Regions from separate parts of the Halomonas qinghailakensis genome, predicted to be linked through region 2. Evidence: predicted binding sites of a transcription regulator. Region 2 holds the regulator's gene; each other region holds the start of a gene.

Region 1 (3,655 bases), 390 kb from region 2:
GATCAAGCAAGCCAGTAAGGTCAAGGCCAGAACCAACGCCAAGAGAGGTTATCGTCGCCATGCGGGGTGTTCCTCAGTGCAAAAGGCTAAACCAACAAGTAAGTTAGGCGCATTGCGAGCGCCCTGTTAATAGATATTAACGTTATCGGCAGAAAAGCGCGCAACTTTAGCGCTTTTTCATGGGTTTGATATTTTCTTTTGGTGTTTTTTTTTATGCTGAGCGCCAAAAAGGGGCGTCTAATAAAAACGCCTGGGCAGTCAATGCCCAGGCGTTTAGCAACGACTTAACCGCTTAGCGTTTAGTTGCGGCCCAGCTGGGCATCAAGGGCATCAAACTGCTGGGTAAGGTAATCGCTGGTTTGGTTCATCTGAGCGATCATGCTATCTAACTGGCCGAATTGGGTGCGGTAGCGGGAAATGGTCTGCTCGATGGTTTGTTCCGTGCGGAGGTAGCGTTCACCCAGAGACTCCACGCGGTTTTCCGCGCCGCTAATAGCCCCTTTTACCGCGCCGTTGGTACCTAGCAGCTGTTCCAGGGTTTGGTTAACTTGCCCAGCCATGCCTGAATCATCCGCATCGCCTGCGAAAAACGCCGACAGCGCATCCTGATTATTGGCAATAGCGTTATCAAGTTCGCCTTCATCAATAGACAGCGTGCCGTCACGCTGTAGCGAAATACCGATATCGCTAAGCATTGAAAACTCGCCTTCAATACCGCCACTTAATACGCTGCGCATACGCGATTCGACGGTGCGCACTGCGCTGTCGCCAAGCAGTTCGCCAGCGGCACCGGTTTCCGCATTGAAGCTGGTTAACTCGCCAATGGTGCCTTTTAGGTCGTTGTAAGCATCAACAAAACCGGTAATCGCTTCACGAACAGCGCGTGTATCCTGCTCGACTGCCACGGTGCTATCACCCTCTTCTTGAAGATTAAGCGTAACGCCTTGAATTGCCCCTTCCACTTGGTTGGTGGGGCTGGTAATGGCGATGCCGTTAACGGTCAGGGCGGCATCGGTGCCTGCTTGCAGGGTGTTATCGGTGTCGGCGGCGAACGGTGCCGTGCCAGCATCGGAAAAGCTAAAGCCGGTAATAGAAGCGTCTGCACCGGTTTCGCTGGAGCTAAGCGCCAGCCGATAGTTCGTGCCGTCGTTGACGATGGTGGCGTTAACGCCGGAATCTTCGCTGGCGTTAATCGCATCGCGCATAGCTTCTAAGCTGCTATCTGCGCCAATGGTGACCTCTTTGCTGGTGCCATCACCGAACGTAAACGTTAACGTTTGCTCGGCGGTGGTCAACGGCTGATCCACCGTTCCCACCCCTTCAGAGGCTAGCGTGCCACGGGTAGCCAGTGTTTCAACGCTGACATTGTAACTGCCGGGCTGCGCTTCGCCATCGGCGGTGGCGGTAATGGCGCTGCCCCCCACATTGGTGGAAAGGCTTTCGTATAGCGCGCTGTCGTTTAGCCCAGCAGAAGCTGTTTGAAACTGGGAGAGTGCACTTTGCAGCTGACCATAGGCGGAAATTTTGGTCTGCTGGGTTTCCAGTTGACGCTCAATTGGCGCAAGCTTTCCCCGCTCTGCATCTTGCAACTGATCTAACAAGCCGTTGAGATCGAGCCCTGAGCCAATACCGAGTGATGAAATGGAAGCCATAAGTTACTGCCCTTTTTTTAAAAAACGCCCATCACGCTGGCGCTGCTCATGCGTATGAATGTGATTTATTAATAAGCATTATCGGCCATTTATTCTCTAACTTGAATCTAGATGGCTTTTTCTACTGGCCAAAAGGTAAATAATTGTAAAAGATTTGGCAATTTGATCCTTCGCCAGTGAAATAGCGGGCGAACACGCTTACTAAACCTCCTTCCTAAAATCATAGACCTTGGTCTAACAGACTAATGACTGTATAATGCACTGCAACACGTCCATTTTGGCACTGTTTGCAGGAGAATGACCTATGACTCCCGAGGTGTCACACCCAGCCTCTACCGTCGCGTCTGCCACGTATCATGTGCAGCGTAGCCTACGTCACTGCCTTTCTACCGTTGCCGAGCTGCTTTATGACAACGGCCATGTACTCGAAACCGTAACGCTGCCCCAGAGTGGCCTTACTCGGCGCGAATTGATGGATTTAAATAGCCACTGCGCCAGCTGGAAAACCTGTCAGCGAGTGCTTGAAGAGAGCGGCGCCGCTGAACTTAACGACTATGGCCGCTTTGTGCTAACCCCCATGGGGCGCGAGATGATGTTTGATATGTTCGGCCAGGGTGCCGCTGACTGCGCTTGATCGCGCTCGCGTTACCAACGTTCTATCGATAAACACCTCTTATCGTTAAAACCAAATCGTTAAAACCAAGACGCCCGCACACCGTAAGGATGTGCGGGCGCCTTGCGTTTGGCGTGCTGGCCTCACATTCAGCCGTTTATTAGCGCAGTCCAAGCAACGAAAGAATAAAAAGCACGACAACGATTAGGCCAATAATATAGATAATGTTACGCATAACGGCACTCCTTGCTTTTTGCGTTTGAGGCTTTCACTTTTCAAGCTTTAGGTTTCAAAGAAGGCAACAGAATGCTTACCTTTGAAATAACACCCCAAGCCTAGCAGTGATTGGTTATGTTTGCGTACTTTAGCCACAGCTGGCGTTTACTGAGATTTATTGAACCTACCGCCGCTTGTTTCCTCAAACGTTACTCCTGTAAGAAAGTTGCAAGAGATACAGGCCTTAGACATGCACTTTAGGCATAGACCTTAGAAATAGTCCTTAGACATGGTCCTTGTAAAAAGCCTGTTTACTTATCTTTTCTCTATCTACCCTCTCTTCTCCGCCAAATTCAAGGCCAAGCTTGATGCCAAAGGGGCTGCAATGCGCGCTACTGCTTTTCCTTTACTGTTTGTTTTTACGATGGTTCCGTTGCTGCCTGCACTTGCTGCTGCAAGCCAGCCATCAGCCAGCACACTGCAAGCGCTTGACCAAAAAGCGGGTGAGCTACGCCGTGTGCATACGGTGGTGGTGGCTTATCAGGGCGATATTGTTCACGAGCGTCATCAAGGCGGGCCTGGGCCTTCCACCCCCGCTAACATCAAATCGCTTTCAAAAACCGTATTGGCAGCCATTACCGGTGCGGCCATTGAAGACGGCATTATTGCATCTACCGAGCAGCCGTTAGCGGAGCTGTTAGGCCAACTGCCTAGCGGCGTTGACCCACGGGTGAATGATATTACCGTGGCGCATCTGCTTGCTTTACAAGCAGGCCTAGAGCGGACATCGGGCAGCAACTATGGTGCCTGGGTCGCCAGTAACCACTGGGTAAACGATGCGCTCACCCGCCCGTTTGTGGATGAACCCGGTGGGCGCATGCTCTACTCCACTGGCACTAGCCATTTGCTCTCTGCCGCGCTTACCCAGGCGAGTGGTGAAAGTACCTACGCCCTTGCCCAGCGCTTGCTTGGCGAGCCGCTAGACATTGCGATTCCTACCTGGCCACAAGACCCGCAAGGTATTTACTTCGGCGGCAACGATATGCAGCTTTCCCCAAGAGCGCTCGTCGAAATCGGCGAGCTTTATCGCAATGACGGCATGGTAGATGGCAGGCGAGTATTACCGGAAGGCTGGGTAGAGGCATCGTGGACGCCAAGAGGCCAATCGCCCTGG
Region 2 (3,655 bases):
CAGTCAGAAGGCTTTCTAACACATCTTGCCCTTGTGGCGTTAATACAGCGTCTCCACTAGGAAAAAGCAAACTATCGTCAATGCGCAGCGTAACACCTTCTTGTCCCTGAGAGACACTTACCCCTGGGATATTAACATCTGCCATCTGTGGCTTTAGTCCGCTGTAGCGAGGATGGATACCCGTTGCCAAGCTGGCCAATGGAAGCGAGGTAATAGCAGTGGCTGAGCGCATCCGGTCATTATCAGAGGCTTCGCCACCGCCCGGTGGCGTTAAGGCAAGCAGCAACACAAACAGCGTGATTAACAGCGTCAACACGTCTAGGTAGCTGGTAAGCCAGCTTTCATCTCCTTCACCGGAAACAGGGGGTAGCTCTAATGCATGCCGTGAATCCCGATCAAGCATCGCGCTATCCTTTTGCCGCAGGGCTAGCCGTTGGTCGCGGCTTTACCGTGGCATCGCGAATTTCGTCATGATAATTGACGATAAAGGAGTTAAGCGTTTCTTCAATAAATGAGGGTAGGCGTCGTTTGGTAATCAGGGAAATGCCTTCCAACACCATGTTCATGGTGATGAGTCGCTCTTCCGTTCGCCGCTCTAGCTTGACGGCAATAGGCTTGAACACTAGGTTAGCCAGCAAAATACCATAGAACGTTGTCAGCAGGGCTACTGCCATACGCGGGCCAATAACATCAAGATCTCCCGCATCCATTACTTCCAGCATATTGACCAACCCCACCAATGTGCCAATCATACCGAAGGCGGGCGCGTAGGTGGCCATGGTACGAAATATCTGCGCCTCAGCATGCTCTCGCGCTTTTAATCGTGCGATGCGCCAGCGCAACATATCGAAAATTTCGTCTTCTTTTGTATTCGCAATTACTAATTGAATGCCGGTGCGCAAAAAGGGGTTTCGAGTATGCTCTAGCTCCTTTTCAACCGCCCTGACATCTCCTTTAAACCATAGCCGCGCCATGGAAACCAGCTCGTTAATGTCATCGCGCACATAGGTATTTTCACGCCGAAAGACTAGGCCTACTAAGCGCACTACACGGAGCACTTCCTTCAGTGGATAACTGATAAAGGTCGCTGCCAAGGTACCCGTCACTACAATGGCTAACCCCGGTAAATTAAGAAAACTCTCGGGTGACTCTGCGGTAAAAAACAGCACGCTTACTAGCAATACCATGCTGGCAAAAATGCCGATCAACGTAGATGGATTCATCAACGGCTCCTCGCCGGTTATTAGCGATTTAAATAGGTCTTAGGCGGCATCATACAAACGAGCACGAAGCCTGCTAATTGCTTGGCTGTGGAGCTGGGAGACGCGAGACTCAGTCACGCCCAGTACTGCTCCCACTTCTTTAAGGTTCAGCTCTTCTTGGTAATACAACGCCATTAACAGCTTTTCGCGCTCGGGCAACGCCTCAATAGCATCAATTAACGACTGGCGCTGCTGGTGGTCTAACAGCTGATCGAAGGGCAAATTGTTTGCATCTTCTTTTGCTGGCTCACTCCCTTCGGCCACTAGCTCTTCAAAGGGCAGTAATTGACCACTATTAGTATCATTGAGTAATTGTTGATACTCATTCAGAGGCATTGCTAAATCCCGCGCAATTTCGCTCTCTTCTGGCGGGCGTCCTAACTGCTGTTCAAGGCGTCTCACTGTATTATCGACGGCCCTAGCAGAGCGACGGACGCTACGAGGCAACCAGTCACGCGTGCGCAACTCATCCATCATAGCGCCGCGAATACGCTGGCTTGCAAACGTGGCAAATGTTGCCCCCTGGGAAGCATCAAAACGCCCCAACGCTTCTAATAAACCCACCATGCCCGCCTGAATAAGATCATCTAACTCAATACTCGCGGGTAATCTTACCTGCAGCGTTAAGGCCTGACGCCTTACCAGTGGCATGTATTGAGTTAACAGCTCGCTCTGTTTAATCCTGCCTTGTGCTGTATACATCCTGATGCCTCACGGCTAAACACTGTTCACTGGTAGTTCACGATCACTTGCAATTTCTGCACTCGCACTGGTCGCTGGCCCGGTGCTAATGAGAAACGAAAGTGCAGCGGCCCATCCACCTGTTTACCGGCTAATGCTGAAGTCATCCCCCGCATTGCCGTTAAGGGAACGCACTGTTCAGGATGACATAGCCACGCATTCACTGGCGTATTGGCTGGCATTTGAAAGCGCCAATGAATACGCCCTATCACAGCACCTTCTACCTGTGCCTCCGTTGGTGGTTCAATAGGCTGGCTACTGATTGCGCGGTCACTCATCGTGACAAACACGCTGGGTACCTCTGTACTCCAACTTCCAGTCGCGGCATAGACACTTCCGCTGACAACGCTTAGTGCCACCATCGCTATGCTTTTGAGCAGTCGAGCGGGCGTTGGGCCAACGGCTAACCAGCCGATTTTAAAGCTAACATTTTTTGGGCTAGCATTTTTGAAACAAATCATTAGGTGAAAACTTCTTGCGTCACATGTGTGTTGCGGCGGTGCTTCTTGAAACTGGTAGGCAGGTGCATTGTTATTCCTTATAAAAGCACTGGATACCGCAGTTAAGACGCGGCCACATTGCGTCAGGCTAGCGTTATCGCGCAAGCAGTAAAAGCTCTATATCCAGATAGTAACGGGCTGCTTCTCGTAAGTTATCGAGCAGGCCTCTGCGCGACAAATGAGGCTCATGCAATGCTAACAACTGCCTTGGACCACCGTTTTCATGCACGTGTCGAAGAACACGATACATCTGTGCGAAGGCATCAGCATCGCTATTAATCCACAAGGCCCAGCGCGAGTAGCGAGCTTTCAGTTGGCTAAGGTCGTCGGCTTCAGCATTAACGATGCGAATGTCCCAATCATCCGGATCACCAGCCCAGCGACGGCCTAATACCGACCACTGCGCCAAGCGACCTTTTACTTTTGCCACCTGCTGCTCTCCACCGTTAAGCAGACCAACCACAATAAGCGGTTTTTGCGGAACTGGCGTTGGCGTTGGCGTTGGTGTTGGCGTTGGCGTTGGCGTTGGCGTTGGCGTTGGCGTTGGCGCAGCGATTAACGGCGACATTATATGATCTGTCGTATTCTCCCGTGGCTCAACCGCCAACTTCTCTTCCACAGGCTCGCCCCCAGCAGGTTCGCCCTCTACTGATGGCACTTGGCGCTGCTGGCGCTGTAAATCTGCCCACTTGCGAAGGCCCGCCGCCTGATCGTCGGCGCTCATACCAGCCCCTCTCGGCTAACGCTGCTAAGTTGGCGAATAGCATCACGCGCCATAAACGCGTGGACAAGCGCATCTAACATCGCTGTATCGCGCCGTTTGCGCGCGGTGCCCAGTAGTCTTAATAGATCGGAACGCAGCGCTACCGACGCCTCATCGCTAGCAGCATCTAGGTGCCCCACTGTTGCAGCGATACCACTGGCCATCAACAAGCGCACTTCGGTACTTACCTCACCGTTATCCGCCTCTTTCAACTGCTGCCAAGCACGTTTGGTTAGGCTCGATAACCCTTCGCTTTGAAGCTGGATAACCAGCAGCGAAAGTACGTCTGCGCCTAATCGGGCAGGCGTTAGCCAGTAACGACGCGCGATACGTTTGCCATTTTCCGGATCACGAACATCACCAACCCATGCCAATAGCGGAGTGCCAGC
Region 3 (3,655 bases), 390 kb from region 2:
TGACCCACATCGTAACAATCGCCACCATCAACGTAAGCGTATAAGTATCCATACTAGTTTCTCATCCCTGGCACCCACCGCGCCTTCACGCCCTCGCCTTATAAAAGTACTCTATTGTCAGAAGCATAGCCAACAAATAAGCATGCTAATAGATTATGGCAAAAAAGTCCGCAATCGCCAGCAAACCTTGGTCTAAAGCAACGGCTCTTCACCCCTCCAACATCACCTAGTATGCTCACGCTGCTGTTTCACCGCGCCGTCTAAAATATCCAGCAGCTTTTCATAGTCCTCCGGCATCTCTTTATCCATGCCGGTGTCTTCAAAGCGTTGTAGCGTGGCTTGAGTGTCCGCTATGACTGTTTGCAGCTCGTCGATAACGTGTTGTTGTTCTTCATTGGTCATATTACCCCCAACAAAAAACCGACCCCCAATGGGAGCCGGTTCATTGTGCTGCTTAGTGATAGAGAAAGTTTCCTATCGAAGCTAAGCCTCAGATTAACCCAGCAGAGAAAGAACGGACTGCGGGATCTGGTTGGCCTGTGCTAATACAGACGTACCGGCCTGCTGCAGGATCTGCGCGCGGGTCATGTTGGCTACTTCTGTTGCGTAGTCGGCATCTTCGATGCGCGAACGGGCAGAAGACAGGTTGGTTTCGTTGGTGCTTAAGTTCTCGATGGCAGACTCAAAACGGTTCTGCACGGCACCCAACTCGGAACGTAGGCTGTCAACTTGCTTCAGTGCGTCATCAAGCTGAGCCAACGGATCAGTGGTCTGAGCCAAAGATACCTGAGCAACATTTTCAGCTGTTTGGAGGTCTTCACCATTCAATGCTTCAGATGAATAGTTGGTGTCATTACCTTCAGCGTCAGTCACTGTGACATAACCAGTAACACCATCAATACCACCCAGCTGAACAGCAGAAGTCTGCTCAACGCCCGCTTCGTCAGTGTAGGTCACGGACTGTGCAGTTACTACACCGGTTGTTTCATCAACATCAGCCGCAAAGCGATCGCCATTCGCGTCTTGGATAGCATAAACCTCTGTTCCATCTTCTGCTGTTAGTTGAACTAGCTCTGGTGTATCAATGCCAGCAGTAATAGCATCTGTTGCAAAGCTAGGGGTGCTAGCACCTGGGCCAGGCACTTCAGTAACTGCAGTAAACTGAGATGCAGCTGTTGTGATATTGGTGACAGTTGAAGGTGTACCAGTCGCTGCATCAGTAGAAGTAGGTGTAGTCGTACCAGCTAAGCTAACAGTTCCATCATCAGCAATAGTTGCAGCATAGGTACCATCGTTAGCAGGTGTTGTACCATCAGTGACATCTACAAAATAGTCGCCATTATCATCTTCGACAACGGTAAACGTAGCAGCTGCACTGAACCCAGCAGCTTCAAGATCAATGCCTGAATCATCAATAGCAGTAGTGTCTGGAGTAGTTCCAGTTGTAGTTACAGTACCATCAGTATTGTCGATAGTCGCTGCGTAAAAACCATCATCAGCAGGATCAGTGTTACCTGTAATCTGAACAAAGTAATTGCCATTTCCGTCGTCAAAGACCCCTTGAGCCGTACCATCTGCTCCTGCACCAGTGGCAGTTGTAATGTCAAAATCAGCAGCAGCTTGAACAGGTACTGCATCACCACCTACCGCGTTAACAGTTTCAACCTCAACAGACTGTGCTTGACGCACATCAAAGTTAGCTAAGCCAAGGGAGTTTGCGTTAGTAGTTTTAATGTTAACGTCAATAGTCTGACCATCTTCAGCACCCACTTGAATGGTTAGCGGGCTGGCAGCTTCAGAAAGCACACGGGTACCGTTGAAATCTGTTTCTTCAGAAATACGGTTAATTTCATTCAAACGCTGAGTCACTTCGTCCTGAATGGACTGCAGGTCATTCTGGCTGTTGGTGCCGTTCTGTGCTTGGACAGTTAGCTCACGAATACGCTGCAGGTTATCGTTGATCTGGTTCAGACCGCCTTCAGTAGTCTGTGCGATGGAGATACCATCGTTAGCATTACGCTGTGCCTGAGCCAGGCCGCTGATTTGTGCGGTCATACGGTTGGCGATGGCTTGACCAGCTGCATCATCTTTGGCGCTGTTGATACGCAGGCCAGAGCTCAAGCGCTCCATAGACGTGGTCAACGCGTTTTGCGACTTGTTCAGGTTCTGCTGGCCGATCATCGATGTGATGTTGGTATTGATCACTGACATGGTGTGATTCTCCTTGCTTGGACACTGGCCTAGTAGGCCTGCTTTTCGGCCACTGTGTGTGCCGTTATGTTAATTAACGGCACGGCGGGGGGAATCTTTAGGGCGGCTGGTAAAAAAAGATGTAATTTTTGGTAACTGAAGGAGGAGGGAAGCAGCACTTTTAGGGAAGTTGAGGTTTATTCACTGTCTTCGCAGCTGAGATCGCGAGCTAAAGCTTCCTCCTACAAGATAACGTGCCACTGTTCTATTGTAGGAGGCCACTTCCAGTGGGCGATGGCGGCGTAGCCGCCCTTAGTCAGCATAAACTGCAAAGCCTAAATCATCGTCGAAGTGTCGAACCAGAGCTAACGCTGCTGCCTACAATGCACAGCACCGTGATTATTTCTTGCGGCCTAACTGATTATCCAGGGCATCGAATTGCTGGGTGAGGTAGCTGCTCATGCTGTTCATCTGGGCGATCATTGAATCTAGCTGGCTGAACTGTTTACGGTAGCGGGAGATGGTGCCTTCAATGGTTTTTTCCATGCGTTCGAAGCGGTCGTCTAGGCTTTTGACGCGGTTTTCTGCGCCGCTAATCGCTAGTTTTACTACGCCGTTGTTGCCGAGCATCTGTTCGATGGTGGTGTTCAGCCTGCCTGCCATGCCGTTTTCTGCTGCATCCCCGGCAAAAAAGGCGTTTAACGCCTGGGGGTTGTTGGCGACTAAGTTATCTAACGTTTCTTCATCGACTTTTAGCTTGCCATCCCGTTGCAGGGTGATGCCTAGCTGGTTAAGGGTCGATAACTCGCCGCCTTCTACGCCGCCGGTTAGCACGCTGCGCAGCCGGGATTCGATGGTGCGCACGGTGTTGTCGCCCACTAGCTCACCGGCAGTTTCGCTGTCGCCGGTAAAGCTGGTCAGTTTGCCAATGGTGCCTTTTAGGTCGTTAAACGCTTTTACAAAACCGTTAATTGCTTCGCGCTGTTTTAGCGTGTCGCGCTCTACGTTAACGGTGCTGGTGGCGGTTTCGCCCTCGGCAATGTTGAGTTCTGCAAGGTTTAGCGTTACGCCTTGAATCGCGCCTTCGATTTTATTGTCAGCGCTGCTAATCGCAATGCCGTTCACCGTTAACGCAGCGTTTTCACCAGGGCGCTTGGTGAGTGCATCTTCAGCAAAGGGGCCTGTCACTACGGCAGCATCGGCGTCAACAAAATTGAAGCTTTCAATAGAAGCCTCTGCACCGGTGGTTTTAGAGCTAAGCGCCAGCCGATAGCCGGTGCCGTCGTTAATAATGGTCGCGTTAACCCCGGCTTCTTTGTCGGCGTTTATAGCATCACGAATATCAGCGAGGCTGCTGCCTTCCGCAATATTGATATCAACGGTGTTGGTTGCGGCCCCTTCCCCACTGCCAAAGGTGAGCTGCAGCGCGGTCGCCCCTTGCAGGTCAAGCGCCTGGTCTTTGGTA
Region 4 (3,655 bases), 1.3 Mb from region 2:
CGGCGATATTAACGTTGAGTGAAGGAAGGTGGTTGGTAATGATTAACACCAAAATATATAAAGCGGTTTATGAACTAGCTGAAAAGCTTATGAAGGCCGCTGCGAAAGATGACCGCGCGACCTTTGAGGCTCTCTATGCAGAGTTGCAGGCGATTTGTATCGATAACGAACACACCGATAAAGATCACCCAGAGCAGTGGGAAACCCTGGCTGACTTTACCGAGGAGTTAGAGGATGCGCTGCCGATCTACCAAAAAGCCCTTGAGAAAGCCATTGCGAAGAACTCGAAAGACCATATGGCTTCTATCGGTTTTTCCATGGCAATGTTGCAAGTAGAGCTAGGCCAAACGGATGAGGCGATCGAAATGCTGCAACATGCTAAAGTCAGCGCCAACAAAATTGAAGATAATGAGTTGCAAGCTGAGATAAATCAGCTGCTCGAAAAGCTAACCTCCAATCAGGACCCCAATTTTGACCAATAACGATATTTTTCGCCGTATCCGCTATGCTTTTGATTTAAAAGATAAAACCATCGTGGATATCTTCGCGCTGGCAGACGTTAGTGTAAGCCAAGAGCAAGTGACCGCTTGGCTAAAAAAAGATGAAGATGATGCTTTCGTTACGATGAAAAATAAAGAGCTGGCGTCGTTTCTTAATGGATTCATCAGTTTTAAGCGCGGCAAGCGTGAAGGCCCACAGCCAGTGCCTGAAGCGCAATTAAATAATAATATGGTTTTCCAGAAGCTGCGTATTGCGCTGAATATGAAAGCCGAAGATGTTTTAGAAGTGTTTGAGCTGGTGGGCTTACCGCTAAGCCACCATGAGCTCAGCGCTTTTTTCCGTAAGCCAAGTCATAAGAATTACCGTGAGTGTAAAGATCAAATGCTACGTAATTTCTTGCTCGGTATTCAGCGCCAGCTACGGCCTGGCTCGAACGACGCAGGTTCTGAGTCTTAAGTTCAGCGCGTTACACCTCGCTTTATGTCACACGGTAATGGTAAGAGGGGAGCACAAGGCCTCTCTGCCTTATCGGCGCTAGCGCTTCACGCACACAAAAATCGCATTGCCTAAAAGGCTATCCCAAGGGGTAATGGTCTGGTAGTTGTGCTCAAATACATGCACCTCAAAATAAGGCGTCAGTAGGGCGGTTAATTCTGTAAAGCTGACCGCTACCATGGGGTGCTCATCGTTCCAAATTTGGGTAGTGTCGGCGTTAGTTTTTTCAATACTCAGCCTAAGCGATTGCTTTTCACCGTGCCCGTCGTAGTGCCAACCCGAGCGAAACGTAAAAACATCATCGTCTTGTTTGGCGCTGTGTTTAACCCATAAATCGTTGTTAATTTTGTTTTTATCCACCGCGTTAAAATAGAAAACGCCGCCCTGTTTTAGCGCGCGGTGGGCGCTGGCAATACACTTTTTTAGCTTTTCAATCCCATCGTTGTAGTGGATTGAGTACAAAAAGCAGGTGATTAAATCAAGAGATTCACTGACTTCGAACGTGCTCATATCTTGCAGTGAAAAAAACGCTTCTGGGCAACGCGTGGCGGCGATATCCAGCATGGGTTGGTTAATATCAAGCCCACTGCTGAGATAGCCAACATCAATAAAGTGACGAACATGAGGACCCGTGCCACAAGCTAAATCAAGGTGCGTATGCCCGCCATTGCCGAAAATCTGATGGAGCCGATGAATGGCGTTGCTTTGCGCTTGGTAGTCGATATCGACGCACATCAAATCGTAGTAGCCAGATAGGTCGGTATAGAGTGCGTTGGCGGACAGATTGGCGGACATAGTAGCCTAATGGTGGGCGCTGTAATATTGGGGGGCGCATAGTAAACGAGCGGAGAAGGTTTTAGAAGCGGGGTGATATCGCTGTTAAAGAAATCCGACGATTTTCCGATAATTGCTTTAGAGGAAAAGTCGCCAAGCCGCCACAAGAGTCAGCCATGTCAAAATCCCCTGTCTTTGTTCTCGCTGCAATACTGCTTAGCCTGACCACCTATTATGCTCAGGCGTCTGCTCAGACGGCAGAAGCAGCGGCGCTTGCGTGGTTAGAATCAATTGATAATGATGAGATCGAACAAGCTTGGGAGACCTCATCGCCACTTCTAAAAACGCCTCTATCGCCCAACATGCTTAGACGTATCATTGAACTAGCACGTCATGAGTTTGGACCGGTAGAATCTCGTCGGAAAGTGCAAGTCTCTCACTACCAATCTATGCCGGGTGCGCCAGATGGTGACTACATGGTGTTTATCTTTCATACCCGATTTGAAAATAAAGCGAGAGGAATTGAGACCGTAACACCTCATCTGGAAAATGGAGAGTGGCGAGTCAGTGGTTATTATGTGCAATAGTTCTTGTAATGGTTCTTTGTAATGGTTCTTTGTAATGGCTCTTTGTAATAGATTTGCGTAAATGAGTGATGCCGTAACCAATAGGAATCAAGGTAGAGATGCTATGCCTAGTATTGCTAATACGCCCGAGCCTCCTTACTACGCGGTTATTTTTACTTCCCTGCGCACCAATATTGATAATGGCTACGATGCAATGGCTGCTCGCATGGTGGAGCTTGCGGCTCAGCAGCGGGGGTTTTTAGGGGTTGAATCTGCTCGAAACGAAGTGGGCGTTACTGTTTCATACTGGACTGATTTGGCTTCGATAAAAGCGTGGAAAGCGCACGCAGAGCATCAGGAAGCCCAGCGACTAGGCCATCAGCAGTGGTACCAGCATTTTAAAACGCGCATTGCCAAAGTCGAGCGAGAGTATGGTGTTTAAAATATCAACTTAGCCTAGGCAGGCTTTTTGCTGATTAAATTTAAGATGCTAACCTCAAGGCAAAGCCAATAATCAGTGTTCCAAATACCCAGCGTTGTAATGTTTGCCTTTTTTGATGGCTGGCAAACCAGCGCTGCATCTGCGCTCCCAGGCAGGCATATAGCGCATCGTACAAAAGCCCTACACCCACTAGCACAGCCCCCAATAAAGTAAACTGGAGCGCAACATCACCCTGTTGGGTGTGAACGAACTGGGGTAATAACACCGAACAAAACAGCAGCGATTTTGGATTTAGCAGGTTCGTTAAAAGACCCCGTCTCCAAGCTAGGTAATAGCTACCGGTGAGCGATGCTTGCGGTTTGTTAGTATCGGTGCGCTGTTTGGTACGAATTAGCTGTACGCCCACCCAAATCAAGTAGGCAGCGCCGAGATAACGAACAGCATCAAAAAGCCACGGGGCGGCTACAAATAGGGCGGCTAGGCCCAAGCCTGCTAACGCCACATGCAGCCCTCGGGCGATAGCTAACCCTAACGCTGTGGCTAGCCCATGTCCTCGGCCTAGCGTACTACTGGTATGCAGCACCAACAGCATATCCGGGCCTGGAATCAGGTAAACAATGGCTAATGCGCTAATAAAAAGTCCGATTTCCATGGCCCCTCCTCAAGATTGCACGTAGTGACTTTATAAAGGGCATGGTACCGTTAAAGTGATGAGTGAATTCTTGCCATTTGCGCTCATGAAACATCAATTATTGGTATTTTGTGCCAACTAAGTGTGGGGTAATACTTACTTATGCCAAGTAGTCAGTTAGATGCTACCGACCGACGCATTCTTGCGTTGTTACAGGGGGATGCTCGCTTAACCAATGTGGAGCTT

The links. The regulator FliA, encoded in region 2, starts transcription of late flagellar genes. The targets are predictions, from matches to a motif close to CTAAAGTTNNNNNNNNNNCNGCCGATA.
Region 1: a site for FliA is predicted at 1,732-1,758, ahead of fliD (flagellar filament capping protein FliD). Genes of this name have one in related genera too.
Region 3: a site for FliA is predicted at 2,286-2,312, ahead of M0220_RS17355 (flagellin N-terminal helical domain-containing protein). Genes of this name have one in related genera too.
Region 4: a site for FliA is predicted at 1,876-1,902, ahead of M0220_RS00705 (DUF4019 domain-containing protein). Genes of this name have one in related genera too.

The regions. Positions count from the first base shown of each region.
Region 1 is NZ_CP096973.1:1,880,396-1,884,050, reverse strand. It holds gene fliD (flagellar filament capping protein FliD) at 1-61, opposite strand, end outside; gene fliD (flagellar filament capping protein FliD) at 300-1,652, opposite strand; gene M0220_RS08895 (hypothetical protein) at 1,957-2,286, shown strand; gene M0220_RS08890 (serine hydrolase domain-containing protein) at 2,867-3,655, shown strand, end outside.
Region 2 is NZ_CP096973.1:1,492,486-1,496,140, forward strand. It holds gene M0220_RS07045 (OmpA/MotB family protein) at 1-403, opposite strand, end outside; gene M0220_RS07050 (motility protein A) at 408-1,223, opposite strand; gene M0220_RS07055 (RNA polymerase sigma factor FliA) at 1,263-1,964, opposite strand; gene M0220_RS07060 (flagellar protein FlhE) at 1,991-2,464, opposite strand; gene M0220_RS07065 (hypothetical protein) at 2,598-3,227, opposite strand; gene flhF (flagellar biosynthesis protein FlhF) at 3,224-3,655, opposite strand, start outside.
Region 3 is NZ_CP096973.1:1,884,343-1,887,997, reverse strand. It holds gene M0220_RS08925 (hypothetical protein) at 1-52, opposite strand, end outside; gene M0220_RS08920 (hypothetical protein) at 223-402, opposite strand; gene M0220_RS17355 (flagellin N-terminal helical domain-containing protein) at 496-2,211, opposite strand; gene fliD (flagellar filament capping protein FliD) at 2,590-3,655, opposite strand, start outside.
Region 4 is NZ_CP096973.1:143,128-146,782, reverse strand. It holds gene M0220_RS00720 (hypothetical protein) at 39-482, shown strand; gene M0220_RS00715 (YehS family protein) at 472-957, shown strand; gene M0220_RS00710 (class I SAM-dependent DNA methyltransferase) at 1,036-1,779, opposite strand; gene M0220_RS00705 (DUF4019 domain-containing protein) at 1,947-2,357, shown strand; gene M0220_RS00700 (antibiotic biosynthesis monooxygenase family protein) at 2,461-2,778, shown strand; gene M0220_RS00695 (LysE family translocator) at 2,819-3,430, opposite strand; gene M0220_RS00690 (Lrp/AsnC family transcriptional regulator) at 3,572-3,655, shown strand, end outside.